4 regions of the Sphingobium yanoikuyae genome follow, and region 3 is predicted to be linked to each of the others. Evidence: predicted binding sites of a transcription regulator. Region 3 holds the regulator's gene; each other region holds the start of a gene.
The links. Region 3 encodes LexA, which represses DNA repair genes until DNA is damaged. Its sites were predicted from a motif close to GTTCCNCNCTTGTTCT; they were not measured.
Positions count from the first base shown of each region.

Region 1: uvrA (excinuclease ABC subunit UvrA) is a predicted target of LexA. The motif match lies at 1,823-1,838, and genes of this name have one in related genera.
Region 2: HH800_RS04905 (ATP-dependent helicase) is a predicted target of LexA. The motif match lies at 3,498-3,513, and genes of this name have one in related genera.
Region 4: HH800_RS15705 (DUF6771 family protein) is a predicted target of LexA. The motif match lies at 1,764-1,779, and genes of this name have one in related genera.

Region 1 covers NZ_CP053021.1:883,052-888,908, forward strand. Annotated here, with positions in the region: gene uvrA (excinuclease ABC subunit UvrA) at 1-1,813, opposite strand, end outside; gene HH800_RS04635 (autotransporter domain-containing protein) at 2,033-4,717, shown strand; gene HH800_RS04640 (phosphotransferase family protein) at 4,843-5,415, shown strand; gene HH800_RS28985 (hypothetical protein) at 5,415-5,657, shown strand.
Region 2 covers NZ_CP053021.1:937,995-943,851, reverse strand. Annotated here, with positions in the region: gene HH800_RS04935 (pseudouridine synthase) at 1-1,053, shown strand, start outside; gene rsmD (16S rRNA (guanine(966)-N(2))-methyltransferase RsmD) at 1,050-1,604, shown strand; gene HH800_RS04925 (globin domain-containing protein) at 1,620-2,066, opposite strand; gene HH800_RS04920 (Rrf2 family transcriptional regulator) at 2,174-2,668, shown strand; gene HH800_RS04915 (hypothetical protein) at 2,625-2,966, opposite strand; gene HH800_RS04910 (GFA family protein) at 3,075-3,470, opposite strand; gene HH800_RS04905 (ATP-dependent helicase) at 3,584-5,857, shown strand, end outside.
Region 3 covers NZ_CP053021.1:2,271,304-2,277,160, forward strand. Annotated here, with positions in the region: gene trpD (anthranilate phosphoribosyltransferase) at 1-478, shown strand, start outside; gene trpC (indole-3-glycerol phosphate synthase TrpC) at 475-1,266, shown strand; gene moaC (cyclic pyranopterin monophosphate synthase MoaC) at 1,263-1,748, shown strand; gene glp (gephyrin-like molybdotransferase Glp) at 1,745-2,929, shown strand; gene lexA (transcriptional repressor LexA) at 3,034-3,711, shown strand; gene HH800_RS11240 (ComEC/Rec2 family competence protein) at 3,702-5,834, opposite strand.
Region 4 covers NZ_CP053021.1:3,223,517-3,229,373, reverse strand. Annotated here, with positions in the region: gene HH800_RS15715 (hypothetical protein) at 1-42, opposite strand, end outside; gene HH800_RS15710 (DUF6602 domain-containing protein) at 204-1,121, opposite strand; gene HH800_RS15705 (DUF6771 family protein) at 1,563-1,754, opposite strand; gene HH800_RS15700 (hypothetical protein) at 2,223-2,615, opposite strand; gene HH800_RS15695 (lysozyme) at 2,726-3,124, shown strand; gene HH800_RS15690 (FRG domain-containing protein) at 3,161-3,895, shown strand; gene HH800_RS15685 (methyltransferase) at 3,873-4,598, opposite strand; gene HH800_RS15680 (hypothetical protein) at 4,659-4,976, opposite strand; gene HH800_RS15675 (hypothetical protein) at 5,145-5,354, shown strand; gene HH800_RS15670 (hypothetical protein) at 5,351-5,578, shown strand; gene HH800_RS29380 (HNH endonuclease) at 5,535-5,857, shown strand, end outside.

The sequences.
Region 1 (5,857 bases), 1.4 Mb from region 3:
GTTCGGGCAGGGTGCCCTGGGCGACGATGGTGCCGCCATGGACGCCGGCGCCCGGCCCCATGTCGACAATATAGTCGGCGGCGCGGATCGCATCCTCATCATGCTCGACGACGACGACGCTGTTGCCGAGGTCGCGCAGGCGTTTCAGGGTGACGAGCAGCCGGTCATTGTCGCGCTGGTGCAGGCCGATCGAGGGTTCGTCGAGGACGTAGAGGACGCCCGAGAGGCCCGAGCCGATCTGGCTGGCGAGGCGGATGCGCTGGCTTTCGCCGCCCGACAGGGTGCCGGATGTGCGGTCGAGGTTCAGATAGTCGAGGCCGACATTGTTGAGGAAGCCGAGGCGCTCGACAATTTCCTTGAGGATGGCGCGGGCGATCTGGTTCTGCTGCTCATTGAGCGCATCGGGCATCGCGGTGAAGAAGGCGAGCGCGTCCACCACCGAGCGGCGGGTGGAGACGGAGATGTCCTCGCCGGCGATCTTGACCGCCAGCGCCTCGGGCTTGAGGCGGGCGCCGTGGCAGGTCTCGCAGGGCATGGCGGTCTGATATTTGCTCAGTTCCTCGCGCATCCAGGCGCTTTCGGTCTGGAGCAGGCGGCGGTTGAGGTTGCCGATCACGCCCTCGAACGGCTTCTTGACCTCATAGCTTTTCTTGCCGTCGACGAAGCGCAGGGTGACGGGCTTGCCGCCGGTGCCGTGGAGGATGATGAGCTTCACTTCGCCCGGCAGATCGGCCCAGGGGGTGTCGAGGGAGAAGCCGAATTCCTTGGCGAGGGAGCCGAGCACCTGCATGTAGTAGGGGCTGGGCGGGTTGGACTTGGCCCAGGGGACGACGGCGCCCTTCTTCAGGGAGAGGGCTTCGTTGGGGACGACCAGTTCGGGGTCGAACTCCTGCCGCTCGCCCAGGCCATCGCAGGCCGGGCAGGCGCCCATCGGCGCGTTGAAGGAGAAGAGGCGCGGCTCGATCTCCGGAATGGTGAAGCCGCTGACCGGGCAGGCGAATTTCTCGGAAAAGACGATGCGGTTGGCGGGGATGCCGGCATTCTTCATCTTGCCCGCGGACTGGGCTTCGTCCTCGCGGCCGGGGACCACGCCCTCGGCCAGGTCGACAAAGGCGAGACCGTCGGCGAGCTTCAACGCCTGCTCGAAACTGTCGGCGAGGCGGGTGGCCATGTCGGCATTGACCGCCAGGCGATCGACCACGACCTCGATGTCATGCTTGTATTTCTTGTCGAGGGCGGGGGCATCCTCGATCAGGTAGAGTTCGCCGTCGATGCGGACGCGGGTGTAGCCCGCCTTCTGCCACTCGGCCAGTTCCTTGCGATATTCGCCCTTGCGGCCGCGCACGACCGGGGCGAGCAGGTAGAAACGGGTGCCTTCGGGCAGGAGCATCACCCGGTCTACCATCTGGCTGACGGTCTGGGCGCTGATTGGCTCGCCGGTCGCGGGCGAATAGGGGATGCCGACGCGCGCCCAGAGCAGGCGCATATAGTCGTATATCTCGGTGACGGTCGCGACCGTGGAGCGCGGGTTGCGGCTGGTGGTCTTCTGCTCGATCGAGATGGCGGGGGAGAGGCCCTCGATATGCTCGACATCGGGCTTCTGCATCATCTCGAGGAACTGGCGCGCATAGGCGGAGAGCGACTCCACATAGCGGCGCTGCCCCTCGGCATAGATGGTGTCGAAGGCGAGGCTGGACTTGCCCGAGCCCGAGAGGCCGGTGATGACGATCAGGCTGTCGCGGGGCAGATCGACATCCACGCCCTTGAGGTTGTGCTCGCGCGCGCCGCGTACGGAGATGTGGGTCAGACTCATGGGGGCGTTGTTCCAGATTTGTTCCGTGGGGGCAAGGGGCGTTGCCCGGTCGGGAGGCAAGATAGGAAGGGGGAGCGGCCAGGGGAAGATGGCCGGGCGTGGACGATGGCGCGCTGCGCCGGCCGGAGGGCGTTTCTGGTTCGGCTGCGGGCGCGTCTCGGCCTGTCTCGGGGTTTCCATGGATGGCCGCGGCTATGGGATCGCACGTAGAAACGGGGCATGACCTATTGGCGGCTCCATTGGCATGCGGGCGTCCTGAGCGTGGCGGGCAGCGTCGCGGGCATGACATTGGCGACGACGGGGGCCATGGCCCAGAGCGAGACGCCCGCGGGGCGGATCATCTTCCTGGGCTGGACCGAGGGCAAGGACCATTCGGTGTGGCTGTCCGGCGTCGATCCGGGCGAGTTTTTCGTCGTCTTTCCCGAGACCGGGGAACGGGTGGACAGTTGGACCCAGCCCGATACCGGCCTGCACCTGACGGTATCGCCCATCGTGCGGGAAAATGGCGGCACCCATAATCTGTTCGCCCATATCCGCACCGAATATGCGGAATATGACAATTTCGTCGATTCGGCCGACCAGCATCCGGGCGGCATCAATTTCCCCGATCACTGGAACCGGCCCGACCCGGAACTGCCCGATCTGATCACGCCGGAATTGCGGCCGAACCCGGACACGGTGACGCCGGGGCTGCGCCCCCTGCCGGATACGGTAACGCCGGGGTTGCGCCCCAATCCGGATTTGATCACGCCCGGATTGCGGCCCTTGCCCGAGACCGTGACGCCGGAACTGCGGCCGAGCCCCGACACGGTGACGCCGGGTCTGCGGCCCGATCCGGATACGGTGACGCCGGGCTTGCGGCCTGACCCGGATACGGTGACGCCGGGGCTGCGGCCTGATCCTGATACGGTGACGCCGGGACTGCGGCCCGATCCCGATACGGTGACACCGGGTCTGCGGCCCGATCCCGATACGGTGACGCCGGGCTTGCGGCCTGACCCGGATACGGTGACGCCGGGGCTGCGGCCTGACCCGGATACGGTGACGCCGGGCCTGCGACCCGATCCGGATACGGTGACGCCGGGCTTGCGGCCTGATCCGGACACGGTGACGCCGGGCTTGCGTCCTGATCCTGACACGGTGACACCGGGACTGCGGCCTGATCCTGATACGGTGACGCCGGGCCTGCGGCCTGACCCGGACACGGTCACGCCGGGCTTGCGGCCCGATCCGGATACGGTGACGCCGGGTTTGCGGCCTGATCCGGACACGGTGACGCCGGGCTTGCGACCTGATCCGGACACGGTGACGCCGGGCCTGCGGCCTGATCCGGATACGGTGACGCCGGGTTTGCGGCCCGATCCGGATACGGTGACGCCGGGCCTGCGGCCTGATCCGGATACGGTGACGCCGGGCCTGCGTCCTGATCCGGATACGGTGACGCCGGGTTTACGGCCTGATCCTGACACGGTGACGCCGGGCCTGCGGCCTGATCCGGACACGGTGACGCCGGGCTTGCGGCCTGATCCGGATACGGTGACGCCGGGTTTGCGTCCTGATCCTGACACGGTGACGCCGGGACTGCGGCCTGATCCGGACACGGTGACACCGGGCTTGCGACCTGATCCCGATACGGTGACGCCGGGCTTGCGTCCTGATCCGGACACGGTGACGCCGGGGCTGCGACCTGATCCGGATACGGTGACGCCGGGGCTGCGACCTGATCCGGATACGGTGACGCCGGGCTTGCGGCCCGATCCGGATACGGTGACACCGGGCTTGCGGCCCGATCCGGATACGGTGACGCCGGGACTGCGTCCTGATCCGGACACGGTGACGCCGGGGCTGCGTCCTGATCCCGACACGGTGACGCCAGGACTGCGGCCCGATCCGGATGTGGGCGGGCCGACCGTGCGGCCGTTGCAGCGGCCGCGCCCCGAGACGCTGCCGCCGATCGCGCCGACCGGTGTCGCGCCGGGCCGTGATGAGCGGCGCCCGATGCTGATGACCGCCGATGAAGTCTGCCGGGCCGGGCGCGAAGGCCGGTTGCGGGGTGATCCGCAACTGGTCGAGAAGGCCTGCCGGATTGCAGCCAATGCCCGCCGGCGCTGGACCGCCTGGGGAGAATGGAGCTATTCGACGCTGAAGGATGACCGTTCCGGCGCCCGGACCAGGGGCAGCGCGAACCAGTATAATATTGGCCTGGATCGCTGGATCGACAAGCGCACCGTTGCCGGCCTGGCCATCCAGTTCGGCAATTCGGATTATAAATCCTTCAATGGCGGCATGCGCCAGCAGGCTGATTCCATCACGGTGAAGCCATACATGGTGCATCGGATGGCAAATTCGGACGTGGTGTTGGATGCCAGCATCGGCTTCAACTTCGGCGAATATGAACAGCATGTGCTGATGCTGTCGGGCAAGCATGACAGCTTCACCCTGTCGGGCACGATCGGGATGAGCGCGCAGCGCCCGATCGGCAGCTTCCTGCTGCGGCCCCGCCTGTCGTGGAGCTATGCCAGCATCTGGCACGATAATTATGTGCTGCAGGGGCAGGTGGGCAATATCGACCTGCGCGTGCTGCAGGGCGATGCGCGCTATGATTATGGTGCGGTGGCGACGTCGCTGGAGATCAGCCGGCCGTTCCGATCGGATGACATGGTCATCACCCCCTATGTCGAGGGTGGCGTCGATTTTGCCTATCTGCGCCCCAATGGCGGTCGTGTCCTGGGGCCGGACCTGCGCCTGATCGCGACCACGCCGGCGACCGGATCGGTCCGGTTCGGCACGCGTATCCAGTTGCGCGGCAATGTCGCGCTGATCGGATCGGGCGAATATTATGGGATCGGATCGGGCGGCCTGTCGAGCTGGCAGTGGCGGGGGAATCTGTCCTTCCGCTTCTAGTGCGGCGGGACGGGGCCTCGGGCTGCGGGCGATGGGAGCGGACATGGCGGTCGCGCCGGAGGCATTGGGGGTGTCGACGCGAAATCGCTGGCCAATCCTGCCCGCCTGCGGCACAGGCGAGGGGCATGACGTTGCCCGATCCTTCCACCTTCATTGCCGAGGGCGCCTCCGCCGCGGTCTATCGGCTGGACGGGGGGCGGGTGCTCAAGCTGTGCCACGAGGGTGTCGACCCGTCGATCATTCGCCGCGAATATGTGACGGCAGAGATGATCCAGGCGACCGGCCTGCCGGCGGCGCGGCTGTTCGGCCGGTGCGAGGCCGGCGGGCGGCAAGGCATCATCTATAGCGAGATAGAGGGCCCCAACCTGCTCCATTATATCTGGCGCCATCCGCATTGGGTGGGCTGGGCGATGCGGGCGATGGCGCAGTTGCAGGCGCATATCCATCGACAGCCGGTGCCGATGCTGCGCAGCCGCAAGGCGATATTGACCGAGGATATCGAAATGGCGCCGATCGGTGCGCGGTTGCGTGCGGCGGCGATCGACCGGCTGGACCAGCTGGGCGAGGGCGACATGCTGTCGCATGGCGACCTGCATCCGGCCAATCTGATCGTCAGTGGCGAGGGGCTGGTGGCGATCGACTGGTCGAAGGCGGCGCGGGCGATGCCGGCGCCGATGTGGTGCGCAGCGAGATGCTGATGCGCTTTGGTCCGGGACAAGCCAGTGGCTGGCTGGAGGGGCCGGTCCGCGATCTGGCCACGGCCCATTATGTCCGCTGTTACCGCCGGGCCGCGACGATGGATGGCGAGGCGCTGGCCGCCTGGCGGGCGCTGGTTGGCCTGGCCTGGATGCGCCATCGTCTGCCCGCCCGCGATGCGGCCTTTGGCGCCTATCTGGTTCGCGCACTGGAACGGGCGGGTTTGCCCGCGCTGGACGCCTGATCGCAGGGCGGATGTCGTTGGTGGGCCGTGGTGGACGGTTGGTCCAGTGGCCATGCCATCGGGCGGAGGCCATGGGCCGATCATCGAACGGGCCGCTGCGACCGCCGACTTGTCGTTATTCTGACATCGAAACAGGCCAGAGAGCAGCGCGTTAAGCGACGGTTCACGGCCGATGGTGCCGTGTTGACGGTAACAGTTGA
Region 2 (5,857 bases), 1.3 Mb from region 3:
GAACGCCCGGCCCGTGGTCGCCCCGACCGCGTCGCCCAGCCGGATCGTGCCGAACGCCCCGCCCGCAGCGGTCGCCCGACCGAAGGCAAGCGCCCCGAGCGCGCGGCCACTGGAGATCGTCCCGCGCGCGCGCCCTTTGGCGAGCGCGCCGCCCGCCCCGCGTTTGGTGACCGCCCGGCCCGCCCGCGCCCGGAAGGTCGCACTGAAGGTCGTATGGGCGGCACATCCTATCCGCCGCGCCGCCCCGGCAGCAAGAAGCCGGCTGCCCCCCATGTCGCCAACCCGCACCCGGCCCGTGCCGCCGCGGAAACCAGCGGCAAGGGCGAACCCCAGCGCATCGCCAAGCTGCTCGCCCGCGCCGGCATCGCCTCGCGCCGCGAGATCGAGCGGATGATCGAGGAAGGCCGTATCGCCAGGGACGGCGTCACGATCGACACCCCCGCGACGCTGCTGACCTCGCTCCATGGCGTCACCGTCGACGGCGATCCGGTCGCCGCGCCCGCGCCCGCGCGCCTGTTCCTGTTCCACAAGCCGACCGGCTTCCTCACCACCGAGCGCGACCCCGCCGGTCGCCCGACCATCTACGATATTCTGCCCGACGACCTGCCGCGGCTGATGCCGATCGGCCGCCTCGACATGAATACCGAGGGACTGTTGCTGCTCACCACCGATGGCGAGTTCAAGCGCGAGATGGAATTGCCCTCGACCGGCGTGCCGCGCACCTATCGCGCCCGCGCCTTTGGCGAGGTCAGCCAGCAGCAGCTGGAGGATCTGTTCGACGGCATCGAGATTGACGGCATCCAATATGGTCCGATCGAGGCCAATCTGGAACGGCGCACCGGCCGCAACCAGTGGATCGAAATGACCCTGACCGAAGGCAAGAACCGCGAAGTGCGCCGCGTGCTCGAACATTTCGAGCTCAAGGTCAATCGCCTGATCCGCACCAGCTACGGCCCGTTCGAGCTGGGCGAACTGGCCGGTGGCGCGGTCGAGGAAGTGCGCCAGCATGACCTGGTCGCCTTCCGCAGCAGCCTGAAGAAAGCACAGAAATGAGGATCATATCGGGCCAATGGCGCGGCCGTCCGCTGGTCGCGCCCAAGGGCGACGCCACCCGTCCCACCGGCGACCGCACCCGCGAAACGCTCTTTTCGATGCTGGCGAGCCGGCTGGGATCGTTCGAGGGCCTCGCCGTGGGTGATTTCTTCGCCGGCTCGGGCGCGCTCGGCTTTGAAGCCCTGTCGCGCGGCGCCGGCTCCTGCCTGTTCGTCGAGCAGGACAAGGCGGCGATCGACGCGATCCGCGCCAATGGCGACAAGCTCGGCCTGCGCCCCGACATCCGCCAGACCAGCGTGCTGTCGCTCGGCCCGACGAAGACGCCGCTCGACCTCATCTTCATGGACCCGCCCTATGACACCGGCGCGGGCCAGGTCGCACTCGACAAGCTGGCGCGCCTGGGCTGGACCAGCCCGGCCACCTGGATCAGCATCGAAACCGACCGACGCGAAGACGTGGCGGTCAAGGGCTTCATCGTCGACGCCGTGCGCGACGTCGGCAAGGCGCGCCTCACCCTGCTCCGCGCAGAGGACAGCGCGCCCGCCGCGTAACGATCACGCGAGATATCAGGCGGCCTCGGCGTAGGCCGCCTGTTCCTTGCCGATCAGGATATCGGCCAGGAAGCCATAGGCCTCCGCCCAGGCGGCCAGCACCTCATCGGTCGCCACCGCTTCGCCCAGCACCTCGCGGATCGCCGGCAGCAGCGCGGCCGCCACCTTGGGATAATGGTCCGGCTGCACGCCCGTATCGACATGGCGCTGCACCATGCGCGCGATCGCGCCGTCCAGCGCCTGCAACTTATCGACATTCTCGGCAAAACCCAGGATCGCCGCCGCCAGCCGGCGCGGCTGCTCGCCGCTGGCCTGCGCCGCCTGATCGAACATGTCCTTGATCGACGCATCCTCGAACAGCCGTGCATACATGCGGGTGGTGATCTCGACGCCATGACGCCGCAGCGCCGGGCCGGTCGCCTTCACGATGGCGATGGTTTCGGGGGACAGATTTTCGCGCATGACAGGCTCCTTATCGGGGACTCGATAAGGTTCATTTAATATGCATCTTTTAAGATGTAAATTGATTATATGTTTATGACGCTCTGCCCGCAGGATAGGAGGGCGCGATGCAATTGACCCGCCACACCGATTATGCGCTGCGCGTGCTGATCCACCTCGCCGCCGTGCCGGGCGGACGGGCGACGATCCCGGAAATTGCCGACGCCTATGGCCTGTCGCGCAATCATCTGATGAAGGTGGTGCATGGCCTGGCCCAGGGTGGCTTCATCCGCACCCAGCGCGGTCGCGGCGGCGGCTTCAGCCTTTCCGCCGACCCTGCCGATATCCGCATCGGCGCGGTCGTGCGCCATAGCGAACCGGACATGGCGATGGCCGATTGCGCATCCTGTGCGATCCGCCCGGCCTGCGGCTTGTCAGGCATATTAGCCCAGGCGGTCGGCGCCTTCCTGACGGTGCTCGACGGTTACAGCCTGGCCGACGCGGCGCGTGACAGAACAGGCCTCGCGGCGCTCATCGCCGCCCTGCCCGGCCCGGCATCGACCAACCCCAAACCGGATTTCAGCCCGGCCTGCGCATCCTCTTCTTCGCCTCGCCCCGATTGACGCAGCTATCCTGCACACCCTTGCCGCAGACCGGATAGGCCTTCGCCTCGGTCGGCGGCGGCGTCATGTTGCCGCCTACCGTCACAGGATTGACCGCCGTGCCCACAGGCGCGGCGGGATCGCGCGGCACGTCCGCAGGCGCCGGCACCATGCCCGTCTCGGCCGGCACCGCGCCGGTCGGCTGGGCGGCATTGGGATCCTGGTTCTGGGCCGCCGGCGACATCGCCTGCGCCCCGGCCTGACCGGGCAGCGCCGCCATCGACAAAGCGGCAAAGCCGGCGATCATGATGATCTTCATCGGGTTGGTCCTTCTACTCCTTGCCCCGAGCAAGGGAGAAACCGGCCGCCCCACCTCCCTGTTCCGCGTCAGCGACGAACCGTGTCGCCGCTGACGTCGGCCGCACGCTCAGTCTGCCGGATAGCGATCGAACCGGGGCAGGTCATGCGCCGCCGCCATCCACGGCGCCGCCTCGGCATATTGGACATGCACCGCCGGCGGAAAGGCCGCCTGATCGTCCAGCGTCGCGCTCTGGATGTCGATCATACCGGGAAACACCGTCGGGTTGGTGTAGAACAGGCCCGTGCCGCAAGTGCCGCAGAAATGGCGGGTCGCATTGTCCGACGACTGATAGGTGACCGGATCGCCCTCTATCGTCACCTTGTCATGCGGGAACAGCGCCCAGCCGACCATCGGCGCGCCCGCGCTCATCCGGCAATCGCTGCAATGGCACAGCGCGCTGTAAACCGGCTCGCCCTCCGCCGCATAATGGATCGCCCCGCACTGGCACCGCCCCGTCACCATCATCTTGCTCCATTCGCATCTTGCGTGATTCCCTTTTTGTTCTCATAGATTGCGTCCCGCTGCAAGGCCATCCGCCCTTGCCCCCGCAACCGCCCATCCCTAGTTGATCGCCCATGACCGTGCCTGCCCCCTCTCCCAATGACCCGCCCTATCTCAAGGGCCTCAACGAACCGCAGCGCGAAGCTGTGCTGACCACGGAGGGGCCGGTGCTGGTGCTGGCCGGCGCGGGCACCGGCAAGACCGCGGCGCTCACCGCCCGCCTCGCCCATCTGGTCGCGACCCAGCGCGCCTGGCCCTCGGAAATCCTGGCCGTGACCTTCACCAACAAGGCGGCACGGGAAATGCGCGAGCGCGTCGGCCGGATGATCGGCCCGGCGGTCGAGGGCATGCCCTGGCTCGGCACCTTCCACGCGATCGCCGCCAAGATGCTGCGCCGCCATGCCGAACTGGTGGGCCTTCAGTCCAATTTCACCATCCTCGACACCGATGACCAGTTGCGCCTGATGAAGCAGCTGATCCAGGCGGAGGGAATTGACGAGAAGCGCTGGCCCGCGCGCCAGCTCGCCGGCCTGATCGACCAGTGGAAGAACAAGGGCCTCACCCCGGAGGAAGTCGGTGCCGGCGAGGCGGAGGGCTATGCCCATGGCAAGGGACAGAAGCTCTATGCCGCCTATCAGGCCCGTCTTCGCGAGGTTAATGCCTGCGATTTCGGTGACTTGCTGCTTCACTCTCTCACCATCTTGAAGCGTCACCGCTACGTGCTGAAGCAATATCAGCAGCGCTTCAAATATATCATGGTGGACGAGTATCAGGACACCAACTCCAGCCAGTATCTCTGGCTGCGGCTGCTCGCCCAGACCCGCAAGAATATCTGCTGCGTCGGCGACGACGACCAGTCCATCTATTCATGGCGTGGCGCAGAAGTCGCCAATATCCTGCGGTTTGAAAAGGATTTTCCGGGCGCCGTGATCGTCCGGCTGGAACAGAATTACCGCTCCACCCCGCACATATTGGGCGCCGCCTCCGGGGTGATCGCGGAAAATGGCAATCGCCTGGGCAAGACATTGTGGACCGACATCGACGTCGGCGAAAAGGTGCGTGTGCTCGGCGTGTGGGACGGGCCAGAGGAAGCCCGCCGCGTCGGCGACGAGATCGAGGCGATCGTCCGCGCCGGCGGCTCGCTGGACGAGGTGGCGATCCTCGTCCGCGCCCAGCACCAGACCCGCGAGTTCGAAGACCGTTTCATCCAGATCGGCCTGCCCTATCGCATCGTCGGCGGCTTCCGCTTCTATGAGCGCGCCGAAATCCGCGACGCGCTCGCCTATCTGCGCCTCGTCAACCAGCCGGCAGACGACCTGGCCTTCGAACGCATCGTCAACGTGCCGAAGCGCGGCCTGGGCGACAAGGCGGTCGAGAAGCTGCACCGGCTGGCGCGCGCGGAGGGCATTCCGCTCGCCCTCGCCGCCGCGCGCATCCTCGACACCGACGAACTGACGCCCCAGGCGCGCCGTTCGCTCGGCGCCTTCATCGGCGACCTCGCCCGCTGGCGCGATCGCGCCGCACAACTGCCCCATGCCGAACTGGCCCGCCAGATCCTGGACGAAAGCGGCTATACCGCCACGCTCCAGGCCGAACGCTCGACCGAGAGCGCCGGGCGCCTCGAAAATCTGAGCGAACTCACCCGCGCGATGGAGGAATATGAGACGCTGGGCGCCTTCCTCGAACATGTCAGCCTGGTCATGGACAATGAGGCGCAGCAGGATGAGCAGAAGCTCACCATCATGACCATCCACGCCGCCAAGGGCCTGGAATTCGACAATGTCTTCCTCGCCGGCTGGGAGGAAGGCATCTTCCCCTCGCAGCGCGCACTCGACGAAGGCGGGCTCAACAGCCTGGAGGAGGAACGGCGCCTCGCCTATGTGGCGATCACCCGTGCGCGCAAACGCTGTACCATCCTTCATGCCGCCAACCGCCGCATCTATGGCCAGTGGACCAGTAGCATCCCCTCCCGCTTCGTCGGAGAATTGCCACCCGAACATGTGGATGAGGAAAGCAGCATGTCCGGCGGCGCCTCGCTCTGGCGCGCCAACTGGTCGGAACGGGACGATCCCTTCGCCAATGTCGCGCGCGGCTCGTCGCGCGGCCCCGGCTGGCAGCGCGCCCAGACCAGCGGCCAGTTCAGCCGCGAACCCGTGCGAATCGTCGAAGCCCGCACCTCCGCCGTGTCGCTCGGCAACAAGGGCCGCGACGATGTGTCCGTCGGCCAGCGCGTCTTCCACCAGAAATTCGGCTATGGCACGATTGCCGCGATCGAGGGCAACAAGCTGGAAATCGACTTCGAAACCGCCGGCCGCAAGCGGGTGATGGACAGCTTCATCACGCTGGCC
Region 3 (5,857 bases):
GATGGGGCCGCTCGCCAATCCAGCCAATGTCCGCCGCCAACTGGTCGGCATCGCCCGTCCCGCCTATGTCCCCATCTATGCCGACGCACTGGGCCAGTTGGGCGCCACCCATGCGATGATCGTGTCGGGCGACGAGGGGCTTGACGAACTCTCGCTCGCCGGCGGCAACGACATTGCCGAGGTGACGGCCGACGGCGTCGTCGCGATGCGCCGCCTGACCGCCGCAGAACTGGGCCTTTCGACCCAGCCCGTAACCGCCATTCGCGGCGGCGACCCGACCCATAATGCCGCGGCGCTCCGTGCCCTGCTCCAGGGCGAGGCCGGCGCCTATCGCGACGCCGTGCTGCTCAACGCCGCCGCCGCTTTGGTGGTGGCTGACGCTGCCCATGATTTCCAGGAAGGCGTCGAACAGGCCGCCGAAGCGATCGACAACGGCCTTGCCAACGCGCTCCTCAATTGCTGGATTGCCTATCAATGACCAACAAGCTCATCGAAATCTGCGATTTCAAGCGCGAGGATGTCGCCCGCCGCAAGGCCGCGACGACGATCGCATCGCTCCACGTCCGCGCTAGCGAGCAGACCCCGCCGCGCGGCTTCCGCAAGGCGCTGGACGATGCCGCCCGTTCGGGCTTCGGCCTGATTGCCGAGGTGAAGAAGGCCAGCCCGTCCAAGGGGCTGATCCGCGCCGATTTCGATCCGCCAGCCCATGCCGTCGCCTATGCCGCCGGTGGCGCCGCCTGCCTTTCGGTGCTGACCGACGAACCCTATTTTCAGGGCCATGACGATTATCTGATGGCCGCCCGATCGGCCTGCGCGCTGCCGGTGCTGCGCAAGGATTTCATCGTCGATCCCTGGCAGATCCTGGAAAGCCGCGCGCTCGGCGCCGACGCGATCCTGATCATCGTCGCCGCGCTGGAAGATAGCCAGATGCAGGAGATAGAGGATGCGGCGCTCGGCCTGGGCATGGATGCCCTGATCGAGGTGCATGACGAGGCCGAACTGGAACGTGCGCTCAAACTCCGCTCGCGCCTGATCGGCGTCAACAACCGCGACCTGCGCGATTTCAGCGTCGATTTCGCCCGCACCTATGAACTGGTGGGCAAGGCGCCCGACGGCTGCACCTTCGTCGCCGAAAGCGGCCTTGGTTCGCATGCCGACCTCACCGCCATGGCCGATCATGGCGTGCGCTACTTCCTGGTCGGCGAAACCCTGATGCGCCAGGCCGATGTCGAGGCGGCGACCCGCAACCTGCTGACCGGCGCATGACCGGCCTCACCCATCTGGACGAGGATGGCGCGGCGCGCATGGTCGATGTCTCGGCCAAGGCCGTGACCGCGCGCGAGGCGGTGGCCGCCGGCCGCATCACCATGGCGGCCGACGCCGCGCAGGCGATTGCCGCCGGCCTCGTCAAGAAGGGGGATGTGCTGGCCGTCGCCCGCGTCGCCGGCATCATGGCCGCCAAGCGCACCGCCGAACTGATCCCGCTCTGCCATCCGATCCCGCTGAGCGCCGTCACCATCGACTTTACCCTCCGCGACGATGGCGTCACCGTCACCGCAACCGCGCGCACCGCCGGCCAGACCGGGGTGGAGATGGAGGCGCTGACCGCCGCGACTGCCGCCTTGCTCACCGTCTATGACATGGCCAAGGTGCTCGATAAGGGCATGATAATCGGCGATGTTCGCCTGCTCGCCAAGCGCGGCGGCAAGTCGGGCGACTGGACCGCGCCGGAGAGCAGCGACCGATGAGCCTGATGCCGGTCGCGGACGCGCAGGCGCGGCTCCTTGCCCTTGCCAATCCGTTGCCGGCCGAACATGTGCCCGTCGCCGCCTGTGCCGGTCGCTGGCTCGCCACCGACATCAGCGCACTCCGCGACCAGCCCTGGGCCGATCTTTCCGCGATGGACGGCTATGCCGTGCGCGCATCCGAAGGCGCCGGGCCGTGGCAGCTGGTCGCCACCAGCAGCGCGGGCGACGCCGATATCCCGGCCCTGCAACCGGGCCAGGCCTGCCGCATCTTCACCGGCGCGCCCTTGCCGGCCGGCGCCGATGCGATCCTGATCCAGGAAAATGCCACGCGCGATGGCGACAAACTGACCGCGCATGACGGCATATTGACGTCCGGCAGGCATGTCCGCCCGCTCGGCTCGGATTTCCGCGTCGACACGCTGCTGGTCAGCGCCGGCAGCCGCCTCACGCCGGGCCAGATCGCGCTTGCGGTCCTTGGCGGCCATGGCAGCCTGCCCGTCGGCGCCAGGCCCCGCATCGCCCTGCTCTCGACCGGCAATGAACTTGTCCCCCCCGGCGCGCCGACGCCGCCGGGCTATCTCCCCTCGTCCAACGCGCCGATGCTCGCCGCCCTGCTCGCCGCCCTGCCCTGCGACGTGATCGACCTTGGCATCGTGCCCGATGATCTCGCCGCCATGACGCAGGCGCTGGAACAGGCGGCACAGGCCGACATCATCGTCTCGACCGGCGGCGCCTCGGTCGGCGACCATGACTATGTCCGCCTCGCCTTTGCGGCCGCCGGCGGCACGCTCGATTTCTACAAGATCGCGATGCGGCCGGGCAAACCGCTAATGGCCGGGCGCCTGGGGAACGCCACCTTCCTCGGCCTGCCGGGCAATCCGGTCTCCGCTTTCGTCACCGGCACCCTCTTCCTCTGCCCGCTGGTCCGCCATCTCGCCGGATCGCGCGCGCCGCTGCCGCCGGTCGTGCAGGCCCGCCTTGCCGCCCCACTCGGCGCGACGGCGGAACGCGACGATTATCTGCGCGCCTATCGCGGCGCCGACGGCATCGTCTCGGTCACGTCGCAGGACAGCGCCGCCACCGCCGCCATGGCGCTGGCCGACTGCCTGATCCGCCGCCCGGCCGGTTCAGCCCCCGCCATTGCCGGCGACATGGTCGACATCATCCCCCTGACCGCCTGACTATCTGACTGCCTGACCGGCAAAAGCGGCGCATGGCTTAACGCGCTTGACTTGCCCCTTTCCGTTTCCTATGCGTTCTTCATTCGTTCCATGGAGGACCGCCGATGTTGACGCCCAAGCAGCAGGAATTGCTGAGCTTCATTCAGACCCGGCTGGAAGAAGGCGGCGTGTCCCCTTCGTTCGAGGAGATGAAGGACGCGCTCGACCTGCGCTCCAAGTCCGGCATCCACCGGCTGATCAATGCGCTGGAGGAACGGGGCTTCATCCGTCGCCTGCCCAATCGCGCCCGCGCGCTCGAAGTGCTCAAGCTGCCCGATGCGATGCACCGCGCGCCCGCGCCGGCCATTCCGACGCCCAAGATATCGGCGCCCGCCGTGCTGCTGCCGACCGCCGCCAATGACGTGATCGAAATCCCGCTGCACGGCCGCATCGCCGCCGGCGTGCCGATCGAGGCGATGGAAAGCCACACCATGCTCTCCGTCCCCGCCGCCTTGCTCGGCTCGGGCGATCATTATGCGCTCGAAGTGTCGGGGGACTCGATGATGGAGGCCGGCATTCTCGACGGCGACTTCGCGCTGATCCAGCGCACCGATGTCGCGCGCGAGGGCCAGATCGTCGTCGCCCTGATCGACGACGCCGAAGCGACGCTCAAATATTTCCGCCGCGAAGGATCGCGCGTCCGGCTCGATCCCGCCAATGCCGCCTATGAACCGCAGATCTATGATCCGCGCCAGGTCCGCATCCAGGGCAAGCTCGCCGGCCTGCTACGCCGCTACAACTGACCGGCTGTTCGGGGCCGGCGGCGCACGATCCACGGATGCGCGTCGCCGGGCCGATGGACGGTGTGAACTTTGCCGCCTTCAAGGCCAATCGACAGGCCGCCGGTGCGCGACAGCAGCCGGCGGTCGATCTTCATCCAGCGCGGCCGGCACCAAAAGGGCAGGCCCCGGTCGCTGATGACGATATCCGCCGCCGCGCAATCTCGCTCCAGCACCGGCCGGTCCACCAGCATCGCATTGCGCGTCACCAGCAAATGCCAGTCGCGCCCGCCCCGTGGCAATGTCACCGCGCACAGATCGGTCGAACAGCGCGCCTGCTTCATCGTCGCGATCGCCTCCAGCGTCCCGTCATAGCCCGCGCTCTCGCTCAGCACATCGCGGACATAGTCGCCCGCCCCCTCGCGCAGCAGCGCCATCGTCCCCGCCGGTGTCCGCACCGCGACATGCCGCCCATCGCCGGTCACCACGATATCGGGCGGCGCCAGCAGCGTGATGCCGATCAGGCCGACCGCCACCGGCCCAAGCCCTAGCCAACGCCAGCGACTGCGCCAGAGCAGGCACCAGAGACCACCCGCCACGATGATCGCGAACAACCCGCCCGGCACCGCCGGCGCCAGCATCACCGCCATCGGGCTGGCCGCCACGCCATGCGCCACCGCCAGCAACAGCGCGATCGCCTTGCCGGTCAGCCACCAGAAGGGCGTACCCAGCCCGACGAGGTCGAAGCCCAGCGCCACCGCCTCCAGCGGCATGATGACGAAGGTGGTGAGCGGGATCGCGACGAGGTTAGCTACCGCGCCCAGCAAACCTGCCTTGTGAAAATGGTAAAGCGCGATCGGCGCCAGCACCAGTTCGATGGCGAACCCCGTCAACAGCATCGCCGCCACCGTTCGCCCGGCCTTGCGCAACCAAGGCTCGTCCCGCGCCATCGCGAACCCCTTGAACCGCCGATGCTCGCCCAGCGCCACCAGCGCGACCACGGCGGCAAAGCTCATCTGGAAACTCGGCCCGATCAGCGCCTCGGGCCAGAAGACCAGCACCACCAGCGCCCCGGTCGCGACCAGCCGCAGGGTGATCGCCTCGCGCCCCAGCGCCAGCCCGCCCAGCACCAGCAGCGCCGCGATGCAGGATCGCACCGTCGGCACCTCCGCGCCCGTCAGCAGCGTATAGCCGATCCCTGCCAGCGCGCCGCCGGCCGCCGCGATCAACATCAGCGGCCAGTCCAGCGCCGCGCGCGGGATCAGCGCCAGCAGGCGCAGCAGCAGGAATATCACCGCCCCGATCAGCGCCGTCACATGCAGCCCGCTGATCGACAGAAGATGGGCAAGGCCACTGCGCCGCATCGCCTCGGCATCCGCCTCGGCAATCGCGCCCTGGTCGCCGGTCGCCAGCGCCACCGCAATCCCCGCCGGTGCGCCCGCCACCTGCCCGCCGATATGATCGAACAGCCGCGCCCGCAGCGTCGGCCCCTCGCGCGCCTGCTCCACCATCTCGACCGGCGCCAGCGCCCGCCCGGTCGCCCCGATCCCCTGGAAATAGGCGCGTCGCGCAAAATCGAACGCCCCCGGCACGCTCGGCGGCGCGGGCGGCATCAGCCGCACACGAAAGCGCAGCACCGCCCCCTTGCCCAGCCCTTCGGGCACGTCCGCCTCCGCGATATTCACCCGGATCGCCGCGGGCAGCGCTGGCGCCGCGATCGGCCGCAAGCCCACCCGCACCATCTGTTGCGCCGGCAGCTTGGCCACCGCCGTCACGCTCCCCGTCACCTGTACGAATATGGGACGGGCCAGCGGCGGCTGCCCCAGCCAAGCCGCCTTGCCCCAGACCAGCAGGCAACCAACACAAGCCAGCAAGCCGCCCGCCACCAGCATATGCCGCGATCGCGCGCCCACCGGCAGCAATAGTGCCAGACAGGCCAGCCCCAGCGCCGCGCAGCAACAGGCCAGCCAGTCCACCGGCCCCGGCAGCACGAACCAGCCGGCAATGCCCGCGCCCAGCGCCACCGGCACCCACAAGGCGAGCTGTTCGCGCTCCACCTCCAGCCATTGTTCGATCCGCGCAAATCCATTGTGCGCAATACGCACCGTCCTGCGCCCAACGGACGTTTGTCGTGGCTCAAAAGCCATGCTAGGGGGCGTCGCATCCATGG
Region 4 (5,857 bases), 950 kb from region 3:
GGTCGGATCGACAACCAGTTCCAGATATTGAGATAGTTTCACAACATTTCCACTGCCTGCTTTGGAAAACCTTACTGCTTGCGGTAAATGACAGCAACCAGTCAGCCAGCACGGTGGCGGTCAAGAGGATGTCGAGGGCGGATTGGATGGTGTCGATTGTCATCCTTGCGTGAGTGGATGGCAAAATTAGCTCCGTAGGATAGCTACAGCACCATGCCCCACTCATTCCAATTCCAACCGGCGTTGGTGATTTTTCCTTGATTAATCCCTTTTATGACCTCCGTCGAATAGACAGATTGCGGCCACTGTCGCATTTGTCCGCCGCCGCTTCCCCACAGGCCTGCAAGCCTGTGATAATCAGCCAGATCGCGAATAGCAGCATCATTCCATGCCATTCGCTGTGTAAGGTATCCCAACATGGCACCTATAGGAGTAAAGGGTGCGCCGGATGCATCGGTTGCGGCCGACATCCCGGCTGACACTCCCCATGTACCTCCAAACAAAGTCTCAAGCTCATGTTTTGCGGCAGGATTCCATTCAGCGTTGTAAAAGGGCATGCGAAATGCTGTCCAACAGCCAACATCGCTCAAGCAAACAACATCAATTAGATTAGAAGGATGATCTACTTTCTTGAGGTTCGTAGATAATGCGCTAGTCACGTTCCTCGCTGGATTGGATTTTTCAGATTTCCAAGCATGCGAGTGAGCAAGAATTCCATAGATAAGAGGAGAGTGAAGTTCTTTTTCCGGCGTGCCGATCCTCTTGGAAAAAAGTGACTTAAATATTTTGCACCGGTCAATGGATGCGGAAATATGTTCAGCTTTAAGTGTCGTTTTGCACTCGAAAGCTGCCGCAACACCATCAGCAAGCCAGACTTTCTTCTCTTGTAGCTTTTTGGGGTAGAATGGCTTGAGGACGATGACGTCAATTTGAGGAGACATCGCACCATTTGAGGCAAGCAAACGCCCCTTTGTCACCACCTGATAATTTGGAGGCAGCCATTCACGGAAGAGTGTGGCCCAGTTTTCCTCCCCTTCATCACCTGCCGTTCCGGGGTCTTCGGTCGTTCGCTCGAAAATGCGCTGATATTCAGAGGCCATCTCATCTGTGACCTGTTGCATGAATGTATGTAATGCGTGAGTAGGCTCGACCATTCGAGTATTATTGCGTATTTCTAAAATGGATCAAGGGATCGTCATCGGAGTGACTTAAATTATTTGCTGATTTTGGTCGCTTGCCGATAGTCCGCGTTCTGCCGGTACCACTCCTACCCGCGCAATCGTCGCGTCATATGCTTCCAGCTTTCCTCAATCTGCATCCAATGCGGATCGGTCGGAGCGTCTGAAGCAGGTTTGATCGCCACCGGGCGTCCTCCGCATTGTCTGCATCGCATATGCTGGCCGACCAGTCGGATTTCCTCATGCCATCGATGAAGATAAAACCAGCGCTGGATTTTCCGACTGTCCAGCACCGCCGAATGTCCGCACCGGCATAGGACGTACATATTCGCATCACGCCTTACATAGTGCGCGATCGTCTCCATGCGGACATTGGCGGCCATGTCACAGCGGCAGGATCATCTGGCGGTGATCCACCACCATTGGCGGATGTTCGATGGCGCGCACGATGGTCTGGGCCAGTTCGACCGCAGCCTGTTCGCGCAATCTTTCGTTCGGAGCGGTGAGCGCTACGCGCGCCCAGCCGGGGGCGAGAAGGATTGACTGGGCAACCCAGAGAGAATCGACCTGTTCCATGTGGTGATTAGAACAATACGGGAACAAATCGGCAAGGGGTTGCGGCAAAAAAGATGGGCTGGAGTTCATAACGAAATCGGAATGAAAGGCATTTTAACGAAATGCTATGAAGTTTTCGGCGATCTTGACCCCTGATGTACGATCCCACATAATGGCTGTAGCCGGAAAGTAAGAGTGCGATGGATAGCGCTGCTGCGCGAATGCAAACTCTCATTCGTATCATCTTTGAAGGAAAGATGCCGGAGAGCTTTCGCACTATGTTGGTAGGGCATAACGCCGTTATCGGCGCTGTTCTCGCTGAACCTTTAGGACAAGCGGTACAAGTTGCAATCAAGGATACAGACGGATTGTCTGCCGGAAAATTTCCGGCAGACCTCGTCGCAACTCTCGTAAGTTCGGGGGGGCGTGTGGTCTTTGAAGGGCGCTCGCCGACCACATAATCTTACGAAGTTGGCGATGGCTTCATCTTTATGATGCCTTGCGACGACCACGACGCTTCACCGGCGCTTCATCACCGGCAGCCGCAGCCAATTCCGCGTCCAGTTCACCGGCTTCAACTGACGCCTTGAGCGCCTCGTAGAAATCGCCCAACCGTTCGGCAGGAACGAACACTGCATCCTGACCATTCAACTGGACAGTGCGACGACCAAGGCGCAGGCCAGCCCGTGCGACATCAGCCTTCACTTTATACAAAGTCATCCGCGTAGGTTCTGCACCTGCTTCGATCGATGCCAGCGCGCCATCAATGGAGGCGACGGCCTTGGCGCGACGATCAGCGACAGGATCGCTCTTGGCCTTGCCAGCATTCTTCCATGCATCCGCATCGTTGATGATGAGCGACTGCCAACCCGATTTTGCCATGACTGTTTCTCCGAACTGTTGATGCGGCTGTGTCACTTCGAAGTGGACTGTCTGTCAAGGCTAATTAAGGGAATGAACCATCTGTAAAAGCCCGCACGGGGCTTGCCACAATAAAGCAGTTCGAAGGCTGCGAACTCAAAGCCTATCTCTGTCCAGCAAAGGTTTGGACTATCGGGTGGGGCCGTACCACCAATGTCAAACGCGGCGATATCTGCACGCAGACGCAAGCCGATGCTTGGTTGAATGCGGAATATGATGCTTTCGAAAAGGCCGTCCTGAAAGCGCTAGGAAACGCAAAGGTTACGCCTAACCAACTGGGTGCGATGGTTTCCTTCGCATATAACATCGGAACCGGAGCGTTCGCCAAATCGACGCTGCTGAAAAAGCATGTGGTGGGCGACTATGCTGGCGCTTTGAAGGAATTTGCGCGGTGGAATAAGGCCAAGGGCAGGGTGCTGCCCGGCTTGGTCAAGAGGCGGGCAGCCGAAGCTGGGCTATATTCGAAGTGACGGTTTTAACTAGGTGATGTATCGGATGCCTCAAATATGACGGAGATAGCTTTGCTGGTGAATGACGGCCTTAAGGTGATTTCGGACTATCTTGCCATTGTCTCCAGCAGGCTAACCACACCAGCCATGTATCGGGGACACGCAAATTCCGCTTGGCGGGCTACGCCAACGGCCTTTCGTGATGCAGGATTCGGAATAACCAGCTACGCTGAATTGCTCCGCTGGAAGCAGGTGTCAGGGCGATTTCAAGACCGGCCTCTGTCGGATTTGGAATGGTTGGTGCTGGCGCAGCATTATGGAGTTCACACGCCGCTTTTGGACTGGACTACCAACCCATTGGTTGCACTTTTCTTTGCGTGCCAGCCGGTAAAGCCCGAGGCTGGCGGATTAGTGATAAGCGGCGCTGTTTTGCAGGTCACTCAGGATGAACTGGTGCCTGCGCCGCCGAACAAAGACCCCTTTACGAACTGGGATGGTGGCCCAATACTGGTTAACGCTGAAACGATGAACAAGCGGACGCTCGCTCAAGATAGCATCATGACACTTCATTGTCAGTCGAATTCCCACATGAATGAAGATCACGACCCCAACATTTTCGTCATTGAAGGCGAACAGAAATCGCGAGTTATAGCGGCACTGAAGCTGTTTGGGATCAGTAGCGAGCGAATCTATAATGATATCAATACGGCTGCCCGTGATTTTCAGGAGCAATTGGCCCAGAATGCTGCTGCCGATGTGGCGTTGGGCATCATGCCGCAAAATCAGCCGTGACTATCTCGACAGATGGTGCCACGCCCCGCCATTCATCAATAAAGTACGCACAATCGACGCCGCATCCGGCTTCCAGACTGATGCCGGTGGCTTTGTTGAAGCGCTCATATTTCGCGCTGGTGCGCAGCCGATAATATGGCTGACCAGAATAGGCAAAAGGCGCGCTCATCTGCGGAATGATGAAAGTGCCGTCCGGCGCATACTGGCTTGCGATGTCGATGACGGCCAGATCAGCTTCGCCGCTGTAGCGCGGTCCTGCGATCTTGATTTTCTTCCCGAACGGTGGGTTTGAAATCACCCAGTCAAACTTGCCCAGATCGTCGGGTAGGTTTTGGACATCGGCTTCGATCCAACGCGCCTCTGGCATGACCTTGCGGCCGACAGCGACATAGCTGGAATTCATTTCCACACAGGTTATTTCCGGCCGATCATTCCAGCGTCGACCGTGCCAGTAGGCCGCATATGACAGGCCGCCGATACCCGCGCATAGGTCGAGGATGCGTTTGCCAGACACGTCCAGCGCCATGTCGAAGGCCAGTCCAAGCGGTGTGAAAAACGCACCGGCCGCTGCATTGTTGTGTTCTGCGCCTTCATTCCAGTGCTGGATTACGAATTCGCGTTCGTCCAACGTCAGGACATCCTTGGTGAGTAGATCGCAGGCCAGACGATGCTGTTTGACCTGTGCGTGGGATAGCTTTGCCATCCCATATTTAGGTTATCCGATGATGGCTGGCCCGAAGGGCCGGAACCGTTGGTCCCGCCTCTAAGATGAAGTTGTTCCGCCTAGTCTCTTTGTCTCAATCGTCGGGGCGCACGTCTCATACATGCCGCCGATCGTTATCATTTTGGCCTCACGGCCGGTCCAGTAGGTGCATGTTTTCAGCATGGCGATCTTATTTGCTGGATCAGCGCATTCTCCATGGTCGATCAAAATAGACTGTTGGCTGATGACGATAGCGGCTTCGCCAATGGCTATGGTTGCACATATCCACACCGCTGCTGATCTGACGGGCGCGTTCCAGTTCCAAAGTCTTATCATGCGGATTGCATAGCCGCTGTCGGTTAAAGTTGCGTCTATCAAGAATTGACCAAATACCCTTTTATCAGGCCTTCTGGCTGCTGCTGAAGTAAATAGTCATATGGATGACTATGACTTCGCAATTCTTGCGCTTGAGCGCATTCTCGATGCCATCGACAAGCTGGTCGATGCGGCCGAAACCATTATCGATGCGATGCCGGAGGTTGGTCAGTGATCCATCTCCGAGACGCCTTCATATTCTCAGCACTGGGCAACCTGCTGATGCTCTGCGGCACCGGGTGTGCCAGTCTGGCCTATGGCAGTTGGGTGCCGATGCAGGTCGGCCTGACCATCACTTCAACGACATTCCTTACCGCTGCCGCTGCCGTCTTGCCGCTGGTTTGGCTCAACCTCAAGGCAGCGATAGGAGAGGGCAAATGACCAACGAACCCACAACGCACATGGTCGCCGAAGTGATCGTTCGGGAAATGATGGGCTGGGATTCCAAGGCCAACGAAAAGCAGCGCCGCAATGAACTCTATGGGCTGGCCGACGCCTTGATCCGCTACTTTGCTGTGTTCAAACCTACAGCCAAGATTTTACCCGGTTTGCCGGGCGGCGATGCTCTCAATCTTGGTGGCTCGTGGGATGGAACGGCGGTCTGACGCTGCGGCCGAATATCGGCGATGGTATGGGTGGAAGGCGTGGAAGGTAAAGCGTCTGGCGCAGTTGCGAGCGGAACCGCTATGTCGATATTGCGAGGCGATGGGCGTGACCAGCGCTGCCACGGTGGTTGATCACATCATTCCCCATCGCGGCGATCATGACCTTTTCTGGCATGGTGAGGTCCAGTCGATGTGCAAGACCTGCCACGACGCTGCAAAGGCGCGGCAGGAACGGATGGGCTATGATATCGCTTGCGATGCTGACGGCTATCCAATCGA